2 regions of the Mesorhizobium sp. M7A.F.Ca.US.010.02.1.1 genome follow, and region 1 is predicted to be linked to the other one. Evidence: predicted binding sites of a transcription regulator. Region 1 holds the regulator's gene; the other holds the start of a gene.
What was found. The regulator LexA, encoded in region 1, represses DNA repair genes until DNA is damaged. The targets are predictions, from matches to a motif close to TGTTCNNNNTGTGTTCNG.
Positions count from the first base shown of each region.

Region 2: a site for LexA is predicted at 5,405-5,422, ahead of recA (recombinase RecA). Genes of this name have one in related genera too.

Region 1 is NZ_RZRV01000008.1:173,929-181,982, reverse strand. It holds gene EOA19_RS11395 (AMP-binding protein) at 55-1,680, shown strand; gene kynA (tryptophan 2,3-dioxygenase) at 1,677-2,513, shown strand; gene kynU (kynureninase) at 2,593-3,840, shown strand; gene lexA (transcriptional repressor LexA) at 4,252-4,992, shown strand; gene EOA19_RS11375 (ComEC/Rec2 family competence protein) at 4,986-7,436, opposite strand; gene gltX (glutamate--tRNA ligase) at 7,538-8,054, shown strand, end outside.
Region 2 is NZ_RZRV01000006.1:12,432-20,485, forward strand. It holds gene EOA19_RS08175 (cysteine desulfurase) at 1-1,212, shown strand, start outside; gene EOA19_RS08180 (SUF system Fe-S cluster assembly protein) at 1,234-1,626, shown strand; gene sufA (Fe-S cluster assembly scaffold SufA) at 1,730-2,110, shown strand; gene EOA19_RS08190 (GFA family protein) at 2,144-2,641, opposite strand; gene EOA19_RS08195 (TfoX/Sxy family protein) at 2,733-3,056, shown strand; gene EOA19_RS08205 (pseudouridine-5'-phosphate glycosidase) at 3,262-4,179, opposite strand; gene EOA19_RS08210 (carbohydrate kinase family protein) at 4,255-5,199, opposite strand; gene recA (recombinase RecA) at 5,480-6,580, shown strand; gene alaS (alanine--tRNA ligase) at 6,878-8,054, shown strand, end outside.

The DNA.
Region 1 (8,054 bases):
ATCCGGCCAAGGCGCATCGCGCACTGGTCAGGCAGCAGACGGGATAGCGGCGACATGCTTGGGCCTTCAGCGCATATCGACACGTTCACGCGCGATCACCTGCCGCCGCCGGAGCAATGGCCTGAAATCCTGCTCGACGGCTTCGACTATCCCGAACGCCTCAACGCCGGTGTCGAACTGACCGACAGGCTGGTCGAAAAAGGTCTCGGCGACCACACCGCCCTGATCGGCAATGGCCGCCGCCGCACCTACAAGGAACTGTCCGACTGGACGAACAGGCTGGCCCACGCGCTGGTCGAGAATTACGGAGTCAAGCCGGGCAACCGGGTGCTGATCCGCTCGGCCAACAACCCCGCCATGGTCGCCTGCTGGCTGGCCGCCACCAAGGTCGGTGCCGTGGTCGTCAACACCATGCCGATGCTGCGCGCCGGCGAACTCGCCAAGATCGTCGACAAGGCCGAGATCACCGTTGCGCTCTGCGACACCAGGCTGATGGACGAGATGACCGTGTGCGCCAAGGACAGCGCATTCCTCAGGCAGGTCATCGGTTTCGACGGCACCGCCAACCATGATGCTGAACTCGATCGCGCCGCGCTCGACAAGCCGGTGACGTTCACCGCAGTCGACACGGGCCGCGACGATGTCGCCCTGCTCGGCTTCACCTCGGGCACGACAGGCGTTCCGAAGGCGACGATGCATTTCCACCGCGACCTCCTGATCATTGCCGACGCCTATGCACGCGAAATCCTGGAGGTGACGGCGGACGACATCTTCGTCGGCTCGCCGCCGCTGGCCTTCACCTTCGGCCTTGGCGGGCTCGCTATCTTTCCCCTGCGCTTCGGTGCGGCGGCGACGCTGCTGGAGCAGGCGACGCCACCCAACATGATCCACATCATCGAGACCTACAAAGCGACGATCTCCTTCACCGCGCCGACTGCCTACCGCGCCATGCTGAAGGCCATGGATGAAGGTGCCGACCTGTCGTCGCTGCGCGTCGCCGTTTCGGCCGGCGAAACCTTGCCCGCCCCGGTTTTCGAAGAGTGGACGAAAAAGACCGGCAAGCCGATCCTCGACGGCATCGGCGCCACCGAAATGCTGCACATCTTCATCTCCAACCGCTTCGATGACATGAGGCCTGCGTCGACCGGCAAGCCGGTGGGCGGCTATGAGGCGCGCATCGTCGATGACGAGATGCGCGAGGTGCCGCGCGGCACGACCGGCAGGCTGGCGGTGCGCGGCCCGACCGGCTGCCGCTACATGGCCGATGACAGGCAGAAGGAATATGTGCGCGACGGCTGGAACCTCACCGGCGACACCTTCACGCAGGACGAGGACGGCTTCTTCCATTTCGCCGCACGCTCCGACGACATGATCGTCAGCGCCGGCTACAACATCGCCGGTCCCGAGGTCGAGGCGGCGCTGCTGGCGCATCCGGACGTCGCCGAATGCGCGGTGATCGGTGCAGAGGACGCCGAACGCGGCCAGATCGTCGAGGCGCATGTCGTGCTGGTGCAGGGCGTCGCGCCCGACGCCCTCACCACCAAGCGCCTGCAGGACCATGTCAAGGCAACGATCGCGCCCTATAAATATCCGCGATCGGTAAAATTCATCGCCGCTCTGCCCAAGACCCAGACCGGAAAGATCCAGCGCTTCCGGCTGCGCACGGAGAAAATCAATTGAGCCAACCGTACGATCCGGCGTCCGAAGGCGCCCAGATGTCGTTCAAGGAGCGCATGTCCTACAGCGACTACCTGCACCTGGAGAAAGTGCTGGAGGCCCAGACGCCGCTGTCATCGGCGCATGACGAGATGCTGTTCATCATCCAGCATCAGACCTCCGAGCTCTGGATGAAGCTTGCTCTGCACGAGATTGGCGCCGCGATCCGTTCCATCCGCGCCGACCGGCTCGAGCCGAGCTTCAAGATGCTGTCGCGCGTTGCGCGCATCTTCGAGCAGCTGAACAATGCCTGGGACGTGCTGCGGACGATGACGCCCAGCGAATACACCGAGTTCCGCGACGCGCTCGGCCAGTCCTCGGGTTTCCAGTCCTGGCAGTATCGCGCCATCGAGTTCATGGCCGGCAACCGAAACCTGGCAATGCTCGGGCCGCACAAGCATCGGCCCGACCTGAGCGGGAAGCTGGAAGCGATCCTGGCCGAGCCGTCGCTCTATGACGAGGCTCTGCTGCTTTTGGCGCGCAACGGATTCGACATCGGTGCCGATGCCAGGCGCACGGACTGGCGTGAGACGCGAACCGAGAATGAAGAGGTGCTGGTCGCCTGGCAGACCATCTACCGCGATCCGCAGCGCTACTGGATGTTCTACGAACTGGCCGAGAAGCTGGTCGACTTCGAGGACTACTTCCGCCGCTGGCGCTTCAACCACGTCACCACGGTGGAGCGCATCATCGGCCTGAAACGCGGCACCGGCGGCACGTCGGGTGCTTCGTATCTGAAGAAAATGCTCGAGGTCGTGCTGTTCCCGGAGCTGTGGACGGTCCGCACCCGGCTCTGACGTCGAAATGAAAACAGGCACACCGAGGGGACGCGCTGTGGCGGAAAACCCTTCGCGAACAACCGGGGACTGACCGACCATGAGTGGAATTCCTGATCTCGCCGCAGTCGAAGCGATGGATGCCACGGATCCGCTGCGGGCCATGCGCGACCGTTTCATTCTGCCGGAGGGGATGATCTATCTCGACGGCAATTCACTGGGGGCAGCGTCTCATGCCGTTTTCAGCGAGCTGCAGCAGGCGGCGACCCAAGAATGGGCCCAGGATCTCATCCGAGCTTGGAACACGGCCGGATGGTTCGAGATGCCAATCGAACTCGGCGACCAGCTCGGACGCCTGATAGGAGCCGCGGCCGGCCAGACCGTTGTCTGCGACACGACATCGACCAACATCTACAAGGTGCTGCACGCGGCGATGGAGATGCGGCCCGGCCGGTCGGCCATCGTCGCCGAAGGTGACAGTTTTCCCACCGACCTGTACATCGCCGAAGGCGTGGCCTCGACCCGGGATGGCGTCCTGCTGCGCCTCGCGGGTGTCGACGCGCCGACCATCGAAGAGCTGATCGACGAAAACGTCGCGGTGGTGCTGGTCAATCACGTCAATTACAAATCGGGTGAACTGCGCGACATGGCGGCGCTGACGCGCAAAGCTCATGCGGCCGGAGCGCTGATCGTCTGGGATCTTTGCCACACCGCCGGCGCCCTGCCCGTCGAGCTCGATCACGCAAATGCCGATTTCGCCATCGGCTGCACCTACAAGTACCTCAACGGCGGTCCGGGCGCACCGGCCTTCATCTATGCCGCGCAGCGCCACCACGGCGATATCAGCCAGCCGCTCAGCGGCTGGTGCGGCCATGCGCGGCCCTTTGCCTTCGAACGGGGTTATGTTGCCGGCACCGGCATCCGCCGCTTTTTGTGCGGCACTCAGCCGATCCTGTCGATGCGGGCGCTCAAAGGCGCGCTTGCCATCTGGAATGACGTCGACATGGCGGCATTGCGAAAGAAGAGTGTCGCGTTGACAGAACTGTTCATCCAGCTCGTCGAAGCCAGGTGCGGCGCCTACGGTCTCACGCTGGAGACCACCCGCGACGCGACCAGGCGCGGCAGCCAGGTGTCGTTCCTTCACGATCACGGCTATCAAATCATGCGGGCGCTGATCGAGCGCGGCGTCATCGGTGATTTTCGTGCGCCATCGACCATCCGTTTCGGCTTCACGCCGCTCTATGTCGGCTACAAGGATGTGTGGCTGGCGGTTGAGGTGCTGGAGGATATTCTGCGCACGGGCGCATGGAAGGACCGCCGTTTCGCGGTCAAGGAAGCCGTTACCTGACGCAACGATCCCCGCGATCCACCGCCGCCGCCCTCACTGCCTGGCAGATGACGGAGGGCTGAATTTCCAGCCACAAATGCCAACAGACGTTGGCGTTTTGGCTCCGTTTCGTTCACGGCAAACGAACGTCCCGAAGATTGATATCGTCCTTTGTGGAGGTCGATAGACTGATAATGCCAAGCCTTGGGTCGAGGATGAGCCACAGGTCATTAACCATAATAATTTCAATGTGAGCAGGCGCATCGCCGTGCCTAGCGCCTGTTGATCGCGACCCGCTGGCAAGCGCCAAATAATTTCAGCAGCCTTAACAAATTCATTAAACTTTAAACGGTTGCAGAACACAACTGGAACAGATAGGGTTTGTTCTGGGTTTGTTTTTCGATTCTGGTTTCAGGTAACCTGGGGGCCGCCATGCTGACGCGCAAGCAACATGAACTGCTGATGTTCATCCATGAACGCCTGAAGGAGAGCGGCATTCCGCCATCCTTCGACGAGATGAAGGAGGCGCTTGACCTTGCCTCCAAATCCGGGATTCATCGGCTGATCACCGCACTTGAGGAGCGCGGCTTTATTCGCCGGTTGCCCAACCGGGCACGCGCGCTGGAAGTGCTGCGATTGCCGGACTCGATCGCGCCCGGTCTCAACGCGGCAAAGAAGTTTTCGCCAAGCGTCATCCAGGGCAGTCTCGGTCAGGGTGGCGCCCTTGGCCGGCAGATCAAGCCGGCGCCTTCGCGGATGCCCTCGCCCGGCAATGATGACGATGCGGTCTCCGCCGTGTCGATCCCGGTCATGGGCCGTATCGCCGCCGGTGTGCCGATCGATGCCATCCAGCATCAGACGCATTCGATCTCGGTGCCGCCGGATATGATCATGGGCGGCGCCCACTATGCGCTGGAGGTCAAGGGTGACTCGATGATCGAGGCCGGCATCTTCGATGGCGACACCGTCATAATCCGCAACGCCGACACCGCCCAGCCAGGCGAGATCATCGTGGCGCTGGTCGATGAAGAGGAAGCGACGCTGAAGCGGTTCCGCCGCAAGGGCGCTTCGATTGCTCTCGAAGCCGCCAATCCGGCCTATGAAACCCGTATTTTCGGCCCGGACAGGGTCAAGGTGCAAGGCAAGCTCGTCGGCCTGATCCGCCGCTACTGAGGCGGCTGTGGGTTGGCCGCTGGCTTCTCCGGTTTCTTGAAGGGTGCCAGCCCCCTTGCCTCACGAGAGTATTTGCGTTGCGTGTGCCAGGGCCGATATGGGCTGTCCACCGCGAAGCTGATCGTCGCCGGCGTGGTCGCCGATTGGCGATCGAAGAAGACCGCGGCACTGCCTTTGCGAGCCAGTTGCCGCTTGGTGATGACGAGAACCAGCGGATTGTGACAGGCGTCATACGCGGTGGCGTCATTGATGACGATCAGCTCGGCGAAGCCGCAGGCTTTCCAGGCGTCCTTGCGGTCCTCGACATAGGCAATGATCGCACCGGACATGTGCCTGGCCACGCAAACGCCTGAGGAGCAATAGAACGGCGATCCCAGCGGCAGATCAACGGCATCCGCGACATCGAATTGCCCATCGCTGTTGTCGAACACCTCTGGCACGACGATGGTTTCTGATGTCAGGGCGCGTTTCCAGTTGTCGACGGTGAATTCGTTCGGCCGTTCCCGGCTGACGGCAAGCTCGCCGCCACCGATCGGCAACGCCACCAGCCGGGCGTCTTCCGAGATTAGCACATCCGGCGTGCGCGTATCCGAGACGGTCAGCAAGCCTGCCAGCGCGAATGGCAGAGCAGCGAGCCGCAGCCAAGTTGTCGCCATTGTCGCGATGACCAGGGCAATTGCCACCAACAGGACCGACTGCTGCGAAATCAGCCCGACCCCATCGACAGGCGAACGCTCGGAGATCCAGCCTGATATGGCAATCATCATCGTCAGGCCCTTACCCATCAGGTAGAGAGCCGGCCAATCCAATCCGAAAGGCATCAACAGCGCGCTGGCGACGGCCAGGAACATGACGACGGTGACGATCGGCATTACCGCGAGATTGGCAAACAGGCTGAGCGGCGAGACACGCTGAAAATGCCAGATGGCAAACAGCGTCGTCGCGCTTCCCGCGATGATCGAGGTCATGGCAAGGCCGGTTGCCGCCAGCAGGAATTTTCGCGTCAGGAAACCGGGCACGGATCGCTTTGGCGGCGGCGGTCTTGCTTTTCCCGCGCGGTGATCCGCCCAGCCGGCATAGGCGCCGACCAGAGCCGCGGTCGCGGCGAACGACATCTGAAAACTCGGGCCGACCACCTCATGCGGCGACACCACGATGACGGCGATCGCCGAGATCGCCAGATTGCGCATGGTGAGTGCTGCTCGATCGAACAGCACGGCAATCAGCATCACCGCCAGCATGATGAAGCTGCGCTCGGCGGCAACGACGACTCCAGAGATGATGAGATAGGCCGCGATCGAGAACAGCGCGGCGGCAGCGGCATACTTCTTGACCGGGCGACGCGCGGAAAAGTCGGGAAACAAGGCGAAGGCGCCGCGCAGCAATCCCATGATGGTGCCCGCGACCAGCGCCATATGCAGTCCCGAAATGGAGATGATGTGGTAGATGCCGGTACGTCGCATCGCCTCATTGATCTCATCGGGAATGCCGGCGCGCACGCCGACGATGAGCGCCGCGGCGATCTCGCCTTCGGCGCCGCCGACGCTGGCCCTGATATGGTCGGCGATGCCTTCACGGGCTTTTTCCACGCTAGAGGAAATTCGGGCCGACAGCGGCATGTCGCCATCGTCGCTAACGACAAGCTTTGGATTGCCGAGAAAGAATCCGCTGCCGCCGATGCCGGCAAAATAGCTGTCGAAGGAGAAGTCATAGCTGTCCGGCCGCACCGGCCCGGTCGGCGGCAAGAGCTTGGCATATCCGGTGATGAGGGAGCCGGCGGTCACGTCAGCCGGGATCTTGCGTGCCGAAAGCCGCACCCGTTCCGGCGCATAGCGCAGTTTCGGTCTTGCGGTCGATGTCACGTCGATGGTCAGCCGGATACGGCCGGTTTCCATCCGGTCGAGCGAGACGACGCGGCCGGTGACTTGCGTCGAAATTTCCGAGCCCAACATTTGTGTGCCCGCACGCCACGTCTCGACCTTGGCAGCAAGCAGTCCTAGGGCGCACAAAAGTGCCGCCATGAAACACAGATGGGTCTTTGGCCATGAGCGCGAGACCAGCGCACAGATCCCCGTCAGAATGACAACCGCGACAGGTCTCGCAAAGTCGGGTTCAGCCGTCAGCGAAAAATAGCCGATCGCTCCGATCGCCAGGCAGACCGGCACCAGCAGGAAGGCCACGCCCCGGTCGAGTTCCAGGCTCGCCGCCGTGTTCACGCTGTGGCGCAGGCGAGGCAGTGATGTCAGGCTGATTTGCCGGCGCACGCGAACGATCCTGCCGGTTTCGGCAACAGGAACAGAGGCGGCGACATGCGCTTGTAACGGCGCTTGGCCGGGATCCGGCAGGAGGGGCGACGGCAATGGCAGAGGCGCAAAGAGGGACCGTTCGCTGACGCCGATGGCAGCGTCCTCGCCCTGATCCGAGCCCCAGCCTCGTCCAGCCATCGGGTCTGCCCCTTGCGCCCTCGACACCCTATGCTACATGAACGCCGGGCGCGCGAAAGTCCGCGCAACCGCACCCGCTTCAGATGGTTTCCGAGAGTTCCATGTCCGACAAGGTCGTCACCCGTTTTGCCCCCTCGCCCACCGGCTATCTGCACATAGGCGGCGCGCGCACGGCGCTGTTCAACTGGCTGTATGCAAAGCACACTGGCGGCACGATGCTGCTGCGCATCGAAGACACCGACCGTGAACGCTCCAATGAAGCCGCGACGGCTGCCATCCTCGACGGGCTTTCCTGGCTTGGCCTGAGCTGGGACGGCGAGCCGGTGTCACAGTTCGAGCGTGCGCCGCGCCACCGCGAGGTGGCCGAGGAGCTCGTGCGCATGGGCATGGCCTATTATTGCTATGCCACGCCAGCCGAACTGGAGGCCATGCGCGAGGCTGCCAGAGCCAAGGGGCTGCCGCCCCGCTATGACGGCCGCTGGCGCGACCGCGACCCCTCTGAGGCGCCCGCAGGCGTCAAGGGCGCCATCCGCATCAAGGCGCCGACCGAAGGCGAGACCATCGTCCATGACCGTGTCCAGGGCGAGGTGCGCTTTCCCAACAAAGATCTCGATGACT
Region 2 (8,054 bases), on a different contig from region 1:
GACGTCGAAGCGATCCGCCGCGATTTCCCGATCCTGTCGCGGGAAGTCTATGGCAAGCCGCTGGTCTATCTCGACAATGGCGCCTCGGCACAGAAGCCGCAGGCGGTGCTCGACGCCATCCAGCACGCCTATTCTCAGGAATATGCCAACGTCCATCGCGGCCTGCACTTCCTCTCCAATGCGGCGACCGACGCATATGAAAAGGCGCGGGAAACGGTGCGCCGTTTCCTCAATGCGCCGAGCACCGACAACATCGTCTTCACCTCGAACACGACGTCGGCCATCAATACCGTCGCCTATGGCTATGGCATGCCCAACATCGGCGAGGGCGACGAGATCGTGCTGTCGATCATGGAGCACCACTCTAACATCGTTCCCTGGCATTTCATCCGCGAGCGGCAGGGCGCGAAACTCGTTTGGGTGCCGGTCGACGATCTCGGCGTCTTCCACATCGAGGAATTCGAGAAGCGGTTGACCGATCGCACCAAGCTGATCGCCATCACGCAGATGTCGAATGCGCTGGGCACGGTGACGCCGATCAAGGAGATCGTGCGCATTGCGCATTCGCGTGGAATTCCCGTGCTGGTCGACGGCAGCCAGAGCGCCGTGCATATGCCGATCGATGTGCAGGATCTCGACTGCGACTTCTTCGTCTTCACCGGCCACAAGGTCTACGGCCCCTCGGGCATCGGCGTGCTCTACGGCAAGAAGGACATTCTCCAGGGCATGCGGCCCTTCATGGGCGGCGGCGAGATGATCGAGGAGGTGACGGAAGACATCGTCACCTACAACGAGCCGCCCCACCGTTTCGAAGCCGGCACGCCGCCGATCGTCCAGGCGATCGGGCTGGGTGCTGCGCTCGACTATATGGAAAAAATCGGCCGCGAGCGCATCGCCGCGCATGAGGAAGATCTCAAGAATTACGCGCATGAGCGGCTGCGCGCCATCAATTCGCTGCGCATCTTCGGCGATGCGCCTGGCAAGGGCGCCATCATCTCGTTTGAACTGCAAGGCATTCATGCGCATGACGTGTCGATGGTGATCGACAGGCAGGGCGTTGCTGTCCGCGCCGGCACCCATTGCGCCCAGCCGCTGTTGAAACGGTTCGGCGTAACCTCCACATGCAGGGCATCGTTCGGCATGTATAATACCAGGGCCGAAGTCGACGCTTTGGCCGAGGCGCTCGAAAAAGCGCGCAAATTCTTCGGATGATGATTTTTTTGGGTGACGACCATGGATGATGCAAGCATCGCTGCCGAGACCATTCCGGAAACCGCGCCCAATGCGCTGGTTTCGGGATCGGCCATTCCAGCCGACGAGCTGGCGCGGCTGACCGACGACATCGTCTCGGCGCTGAAGACCGTCTACGATCCGGAAATCCCAGCCGATATCTACGAGCTCGGCCTGATCTACAAGATCGACATCGAGGACAATCGCTCGGTCAAGATCGACATGACGCTGACCGCTCCGGGCTGCCCGGTCGCCGGCGAAATGCCCGGCTGGGTGGAGAATGCCGTCGGCGCCGTCGAAGGCGTGTCCGGCGTCGAGGTCAACATGACTTTCGACCCGCCATGGTCGGCCGACCGCATGTCGGAAGAGGCGCAGGTGGCGGTGGGTTGGTACTAGCCCGACAGAGGCTGGTGCACTTGCGCCAGGGATAAAACTTCACCATTTTAGGTGAGGAATCATTCGGCAGGCCTTGAACCTGCATGGAATGGAAGGAAAAAGAATGGGACGCTTCGCCGTCATCACGATGACCGAAAAGGCCGCCGACCGGGTGCGCGAGATCGTCGCCACCCGCGACAACGCGCACGGCATCCGCCTCGGCATCAAGAAGGGCGGCTGCGCCGGCATGGAATATACGGTCGATCTGGTGACCGAGCCCAACACCAAGGACGACCATATCGAGCGCGATGGCGCGCATGTCTATGTGGCGCCCGAGGCAGCGCTATTCCTGTTCGGGACCGAGATGGATTTCGAGCAGACGACGCTTCGCACCGGCTTCACATTCCGCAACCCGAACCAGAGTTCGGCTTGCGGTTGCGGCGAATCCGTCGAACTCAAGCCGGCCGACCTGAAGGCGCTGGCAGAAGCACGCGCCTCGGCCTGATCTTCCTTCGCCCCGTAAACGGGACGAAGAAGGCTAATCCACCCACATGCCCGTCCGCTTGTGCCAGTCGACGATCGATTCCTCGGGATAGACGTCGAAGACCTTGTCATGCTTGCCAACCTCCGGCTCCACCCAGTTCGCCTTGTATTTCAGCATCAGGTGCACCTTGCTTGGCGGAATGGGTAAATCGCTGTCGACCGCCGAGGCGAAGGGATGCACCAGTTCCGGCCATGTCGGGTCGTAGAGCCAAAGGGCCGCCCCGCATTTCTTGCAGAAATTGCGCTCGCCGCTCGAGATTTCGCAATGCGGATGCTCGTCATCCTCGATCTCCGCCCGAAAGACGCCGAGGCTGCGCTTGCCCCTGATGTTCAGTGTTTCGTTGTCCGCACCGAGATTGATGGCAAACCCGCCGCCGCCCTGCTGCTTGCGGCAGATCGAGCAGTAGCACAGCATGAATGGCGCCGGCGTGTGGCTCTCCACCTCGAAACGCACGGCATTGCAGCGGCAGGACCCTTTGAGCAGGACGGGCATGGCGGGAAACTCCGATCGACCTCACACAACCTGTCAGCATGATTTTGGTTGCGGCGATGACAAGGCCAAACGCCGGTGACATGATCGCGGCATGGACAATGAACGCATCGCCGAACTGTTCGAGGGCCTCGGCCCTGTCAGCATCCGCAAACTGTTCGGCGGCAAGGGCATCTATTTCGACGGTGTCATCGTCGCCATCGTGCTGCGCGGTGAGTTGATGCTGAAGGCCGACGAGCAAAGCGCGCCCGAGTTCGAGGCCGCCGGCTGCACGCAATGGACCTATACCGGCTCGCGCCACGGCAAGCTGGTCGCCATGCCCTACTGGGGCGTTCCCGACAGCGCTTTCGATGATCCCGACGAGATGGCGGCCTGGGTACGGCGGGCGTATGCGGCTGGACGGCGGGCGGGGAAGTGATGCCAGCCTTGGGACGGTCGAGGGACACCACCCCCCTCTGGCCTGCCGGCCATCTCCCCCGCAAGGGGGGAGATTGGCGGTTTCACCGTCTGCCTGCTTTTTTCAACGTTGAAGATTGGCAGAGGCGTTGACGACATTCGATCTCCCCCCTTGCGGGGGAGATGTCCGGCAGGACAGAGGGGGGTGCTGTCCCGCCGACGTTGGCCTACAACGCCTTCGCAATCCGTGCCGCCAGCCGCGCGTTGTTTTCCACCAGCGCGATGTTGGTCTTGAGGCTCCGGCCGCCGGTCAGTTCGAGGATTTTCGACAGCAAGAACGGTGTCACCGCCTTGCCGGTCACGTTGAGCGCTTCTGCGGCCTTCTGCGCGGCGTCGATATAGCCCGCCATCTCCTCAGCCGGGATTTCATGGTTTTCCGGCACCGGATTGGCAATCAGCATGCCGCCGGCGAGCCCCAGCGCTGCCCTCGTCTGGTAGAAATGCGCGATCTCTTCCGGCTCGTGCAAGGTCAGCGGCGCGCGGAATGGCGAATGTCGCGACCAGAAGGCTGGCATCGTCTCGCAGCCATGGCCGATCACCGGCACGCCGCGTGTTTCCAGCACCTCCAGCGTCTTTTCGATGTCGAGGATCGCCTTGGCGCCGGCCGAGACGACGATGACCGGGGTGCGCGCCAGCTCGTCGAGATCGGCGGAAATGTCAAAACTCTTTTCGGCGCCCTTGTGCACGCCGCCGATGCCGCCGGTGGCGAACACTTTTATGCCGACCATATGCGCCGCGATCATCGTGGCGGCGACCGTGGTGCCACCGGTGCGCCCTTGCGCCACGGCAAAACCGAGATCGGCGCGCGACAGTTTCATGGCGTCGCCCGTCATCGCCAGCGATTCGCGCTCGCCGTCCGAAAGCCCGATCTTTATGCGGCCGCCAACCACGGCGATGGTCGCCGGCACGGCGCCGCCGTCGGTGATGATCTTTTCGACATCGGCCGCCATGGCGCCATTGTCGGGGTAGGGCATGCCATGGGTGATGATGGTGCTTTCCAGCGCCACCACCGGCCGCCCGGCAGCCAGGGCCTGCGCCACCGGCGCGTGGATGTCGATGAAGGGGCGGGCGGTCTCAGGGGTCATCAGGGTCTCCAATCCGGAATGCAGCGCGTCCGTCGGGACATCAGGCAACATCGTGGCACTATGAATTTGCCGGTCTCATGCCACTTCCCTGGCATCCGGCACAAGAGCCAATGCCTCAGTGAAATCAGCCGCGGTGAACTCCGGAACGGCGTTGGCGCTTTCGATGGCAAGCGTCGCCCCGGCAATGCCTTCGCGCAGTGCTGACCGCAGGGGCAGTCCGCGCAGCAAAGCAGCGACCGTTGCGCCCGCCAGGGCATCGCCGGCCCCGGTGACGTCAGCGACCTTTCTTGGCGGCGGCGGCAGGATCGAGAAGGCGCCGGCTTCATCGAAGCCCAGCATGGGCTCGCTGCCCGCCGTCACCACGCCGCTGACGAGGCCGCTGCATCGCAACCCGTCGACGACCTCGCGCTCCGTGGCAGTCGCGGCGACGCCGGCCAGCACCATGGCCTCGCGCCGGTTCATGAAGACGAGCGAGAGCTCCTTCAGCACCGGTATCAGCCGCGTTACCTTGGCAGGCGAAATTGCAATGGCGAAAACCGGCTTGCCCGTGGCGAGCGCGACCAGCCGTTCCAGCGCCGAAGAGGGCAGGTTGGCGTCGCACAGGATCGCATCGGCGGCAGCGATCACCTCCCGCACCTTGGAGCGCCTGATCTGCTTGGGAAACGCCAAATCATAGAGCGCCATGTCGGCAAAGCCGACGATCAGCTCGCCTTCGCTGTCGATCAGCGCCGTGTAGCTCGGTGTCGTGCGGTCGAGGAAGACCGCCGACAGGTCGGTAATGCCTGCCTCGGCAATGGCTCGCGAAACGGTGTCGGCAGCGGCATCGCCGCCGCGAACCGATATGAGCGACGCGGAGACGCCGCGCCGCACCGCACTGCGCAAAGCGTTGAAGACCCCGCCGCCGACATCCTCGCGCATCGTGCCGGGATTGGAGGCAGCCGGCACGTAAGCGCCGGACACCTGGCCGCGCCGGTCGATATGGGCGCCGCCTACGGCCAGTATTTTCGCGGATTTCAGCATGCCGGCGATATGACCTTTGTTATTCCAGCCGCACAAGCGCTAGGCTGTGCAACGGAGCTTCGCATGCAAGGCGGCGATTCTGCAGATCGAAACAACCGAGCCGTCTGGCCCAACGTGTGGTGCATCCCTGATCGAATCCTTGGACAAAAAAAGAACAAATCCGGATATTGTTTGTTTTTCAGATATTTGACCCCTCTTGCCAAATGAGAACAAAAAAGGTACAAATAGGCAGGGATTACGGATTGTCCGGCCTTCATTGACGACCAAGGGGTGATGTATCATGGCTCAGAATTCTTTGCGGCTGGTAGAGGACAAGGCAGTGGACAAATCAAAGGCTCTGGATGCGGCGCTGTCGCAGATCGAGCGGGCTTTCGGCAAGGGCTCGATCATGCGGCTCGGCGCCAACGATCAGGTCGTCGAGATCGAAACGGTGCCGACCGGCTCGCTTGGCCTAGACATCGCGCTTGGTGTTGGTGGCTTGCCGCGCGGCCGCATCATCGAGATCTACGGGCCGGAAAGCTCGGGCAAGACGACGTTGGCGCTGCACACCGTTGCGGAAGCCCAGAAGAAGGGCGGCATCTGCGCCTTCGTCGATGCCGAGCATGCGCTCGATCCGGTCTATGCCCGCAAGCTTGGCGTTGATCTCGAAAACCTCCTGATCTCGCAGCCCGACACCGGTGAGCAGGCGCTGGAAATCTGCGACACGCTGGTGCGCTCCGGCGCCATCGACGTGCTGGTGGTCGATTCGGTCGCGGCGCTGACGCCACGCGCCGAAATTGAAGGTGAGATGGGCGATTCGCTGCCCGGCCTGCAGGCCCGCTTGATGAGCCAGGCGCTGCGCAAGCTGACCGCGTCGATCTCGCGCTCCAACACCATGGTCATCTTCATCAACCAGATCCGCATGAAGATCGGCGTCATGTTTGGTTCGCCCGAGACCACGACGGGCGGCAACGCGCTGAAATTCTACGCTTCGGTGCGTCTTGACATCCGCCGCATCGGCTCGATCAAGGACCGCGACGAGGTTGTCGGCAACCAGACCCGCGTCAAGGTGGTCAAGAACAAGCTGGCGCCGCCCTTCAAGGTGGTCGAATTCGACATCATGTTTGGTGAGGGCGTGTCCAAAACCGGCGAACTGGTCGATCTCGGGGTCAAGGCCGGTATTGTCGAGAAGTCTGGCGCCTGGTTTTCTTATAATTCGCAGCGTCTCGGCCAGGGCCGCGAAAATGCCAAGCTGTTCCTGCGTGACAATCCCGACACGGCACGCGAGATCGAGTTGTCGATCAGGCAGAATGCCGGGCTGATCGCCGAGAAATTCCTCGAGAATGGCGGCCCTGAGCGCGGCGAAGACGACGGTTTCGAGGAAGAATCCGGCGCCATGTAACAGCTTCGTGCGCGATGCCGGCCGGAGTTCGGCCATAATCGCGTTCTATTATCTCAGGCTTATGTAATTGAGTTCCGCGTTATTGCGTTTCGAAACCGCCGGCCCAGTGCCGGCGGTTTTGCGTTTGGCGGCGAAAACAGGCCCGGTTCGAATGGCCGCAAAGGCCGTGGATTGGACCAATTCCGTGTTTCTGGACAGGGTGAGGCGCGGCGGCTAAAAGGCCAAGTCCTAATCTTCTAAAAACGCAGAGCCCATTTCCGCCGGTTTGCCGGCGGCTCTTCCGAAAAGGCAGCATTCATGAGTGGCGTGAACGAGATCCGGTCGACATTTCTCGACTACTTCCGCAAGGAGGGTCACGAGATCGTCGCGTCGAGCCCGCTGGTGCCGCGCAACGATCCGACACTGATGTTCACCAACGCCGGCATGGTGCAGTTCAAGAATGTCTTCACCGGTTTGGAGAAGCGGCCCTATTCGCGCGCTTCGACCGCCCAGAAGAGCGTGCGCGCCGGCGGCAAGCACAACGACCTCGACAATGTCGGCTACACCGCGCGCCATCTGACCTTCTTCGAGATGCTCGGCAATTTTTCCTTTGGCGACTACTTCAAGGAGCGCGCCATCGAGCTTGCCTGGAACCTGATCACCAGGGAGTTCGGGCTGAACAAGGACAAGCTGCTGGTCACCGTCTATCATACGGACGACGAGGCGGCCGGTTTCTGGAAGAAGATCGCCGGGTTTTCCGACGACCGCATCATTCGCATCGCGACATCGGACAATTTCTGGGCGATGGGCGACACCGGCCCGTGCGGTCCGTGTTCGGAGATCTTCATCGACCGCGGCGAACACATCTGGGGCGGCCCTCCCGGCAGCCCGGAGGAGGATGGCGACCGTTTCCTGGAATTCTGGAACCTGGTGTTCATGCAGTATGAACAGGTGACGAAGGAGGAGCGGATCGACCTGCCGCGCCCCTCGATCGACACCGGCATGGGCCTGGAGCGCATGGCGTCCATCCTGCAAGGGGTGGAAAGCGTCTTCGAGACCGATCTGTTCCGTCACCTGATCGACGCGGCCTCGTCCGCGATCGGGCATGGTCCCGACAAGGAGACTGTCGCGTCCTACCGGGTCATTGCCGATCATCTGCGCTCGTCCTCCTTCCTGGTCGCCGATGGCGTGCTGCCTTCGAACGAAGGCCGTGGCTATGTCCTGCGCCGCATCATGCGCCGCGCCATGCGTCATGCGCAGTTGCTCGGTGCCAACGAACCGCTGATGTGGAAGCTGGTGCCGGCGCTGGTGCGCGAAATGGGTCAGGCCTATCCGGAACTGCTGCGCGGCGAACAGTTGATCACCGAGACGCTGAAGCTCGAGGAGACCAGGTTTCGCAAGACGCTGGTGCGCGGCCTCGGCCTGCTTTCGGAGGCGACCGAAACGCTTCATGCCGGCGACATGCTGGATGGCGAGACGGCCTTCAAGCTCTACG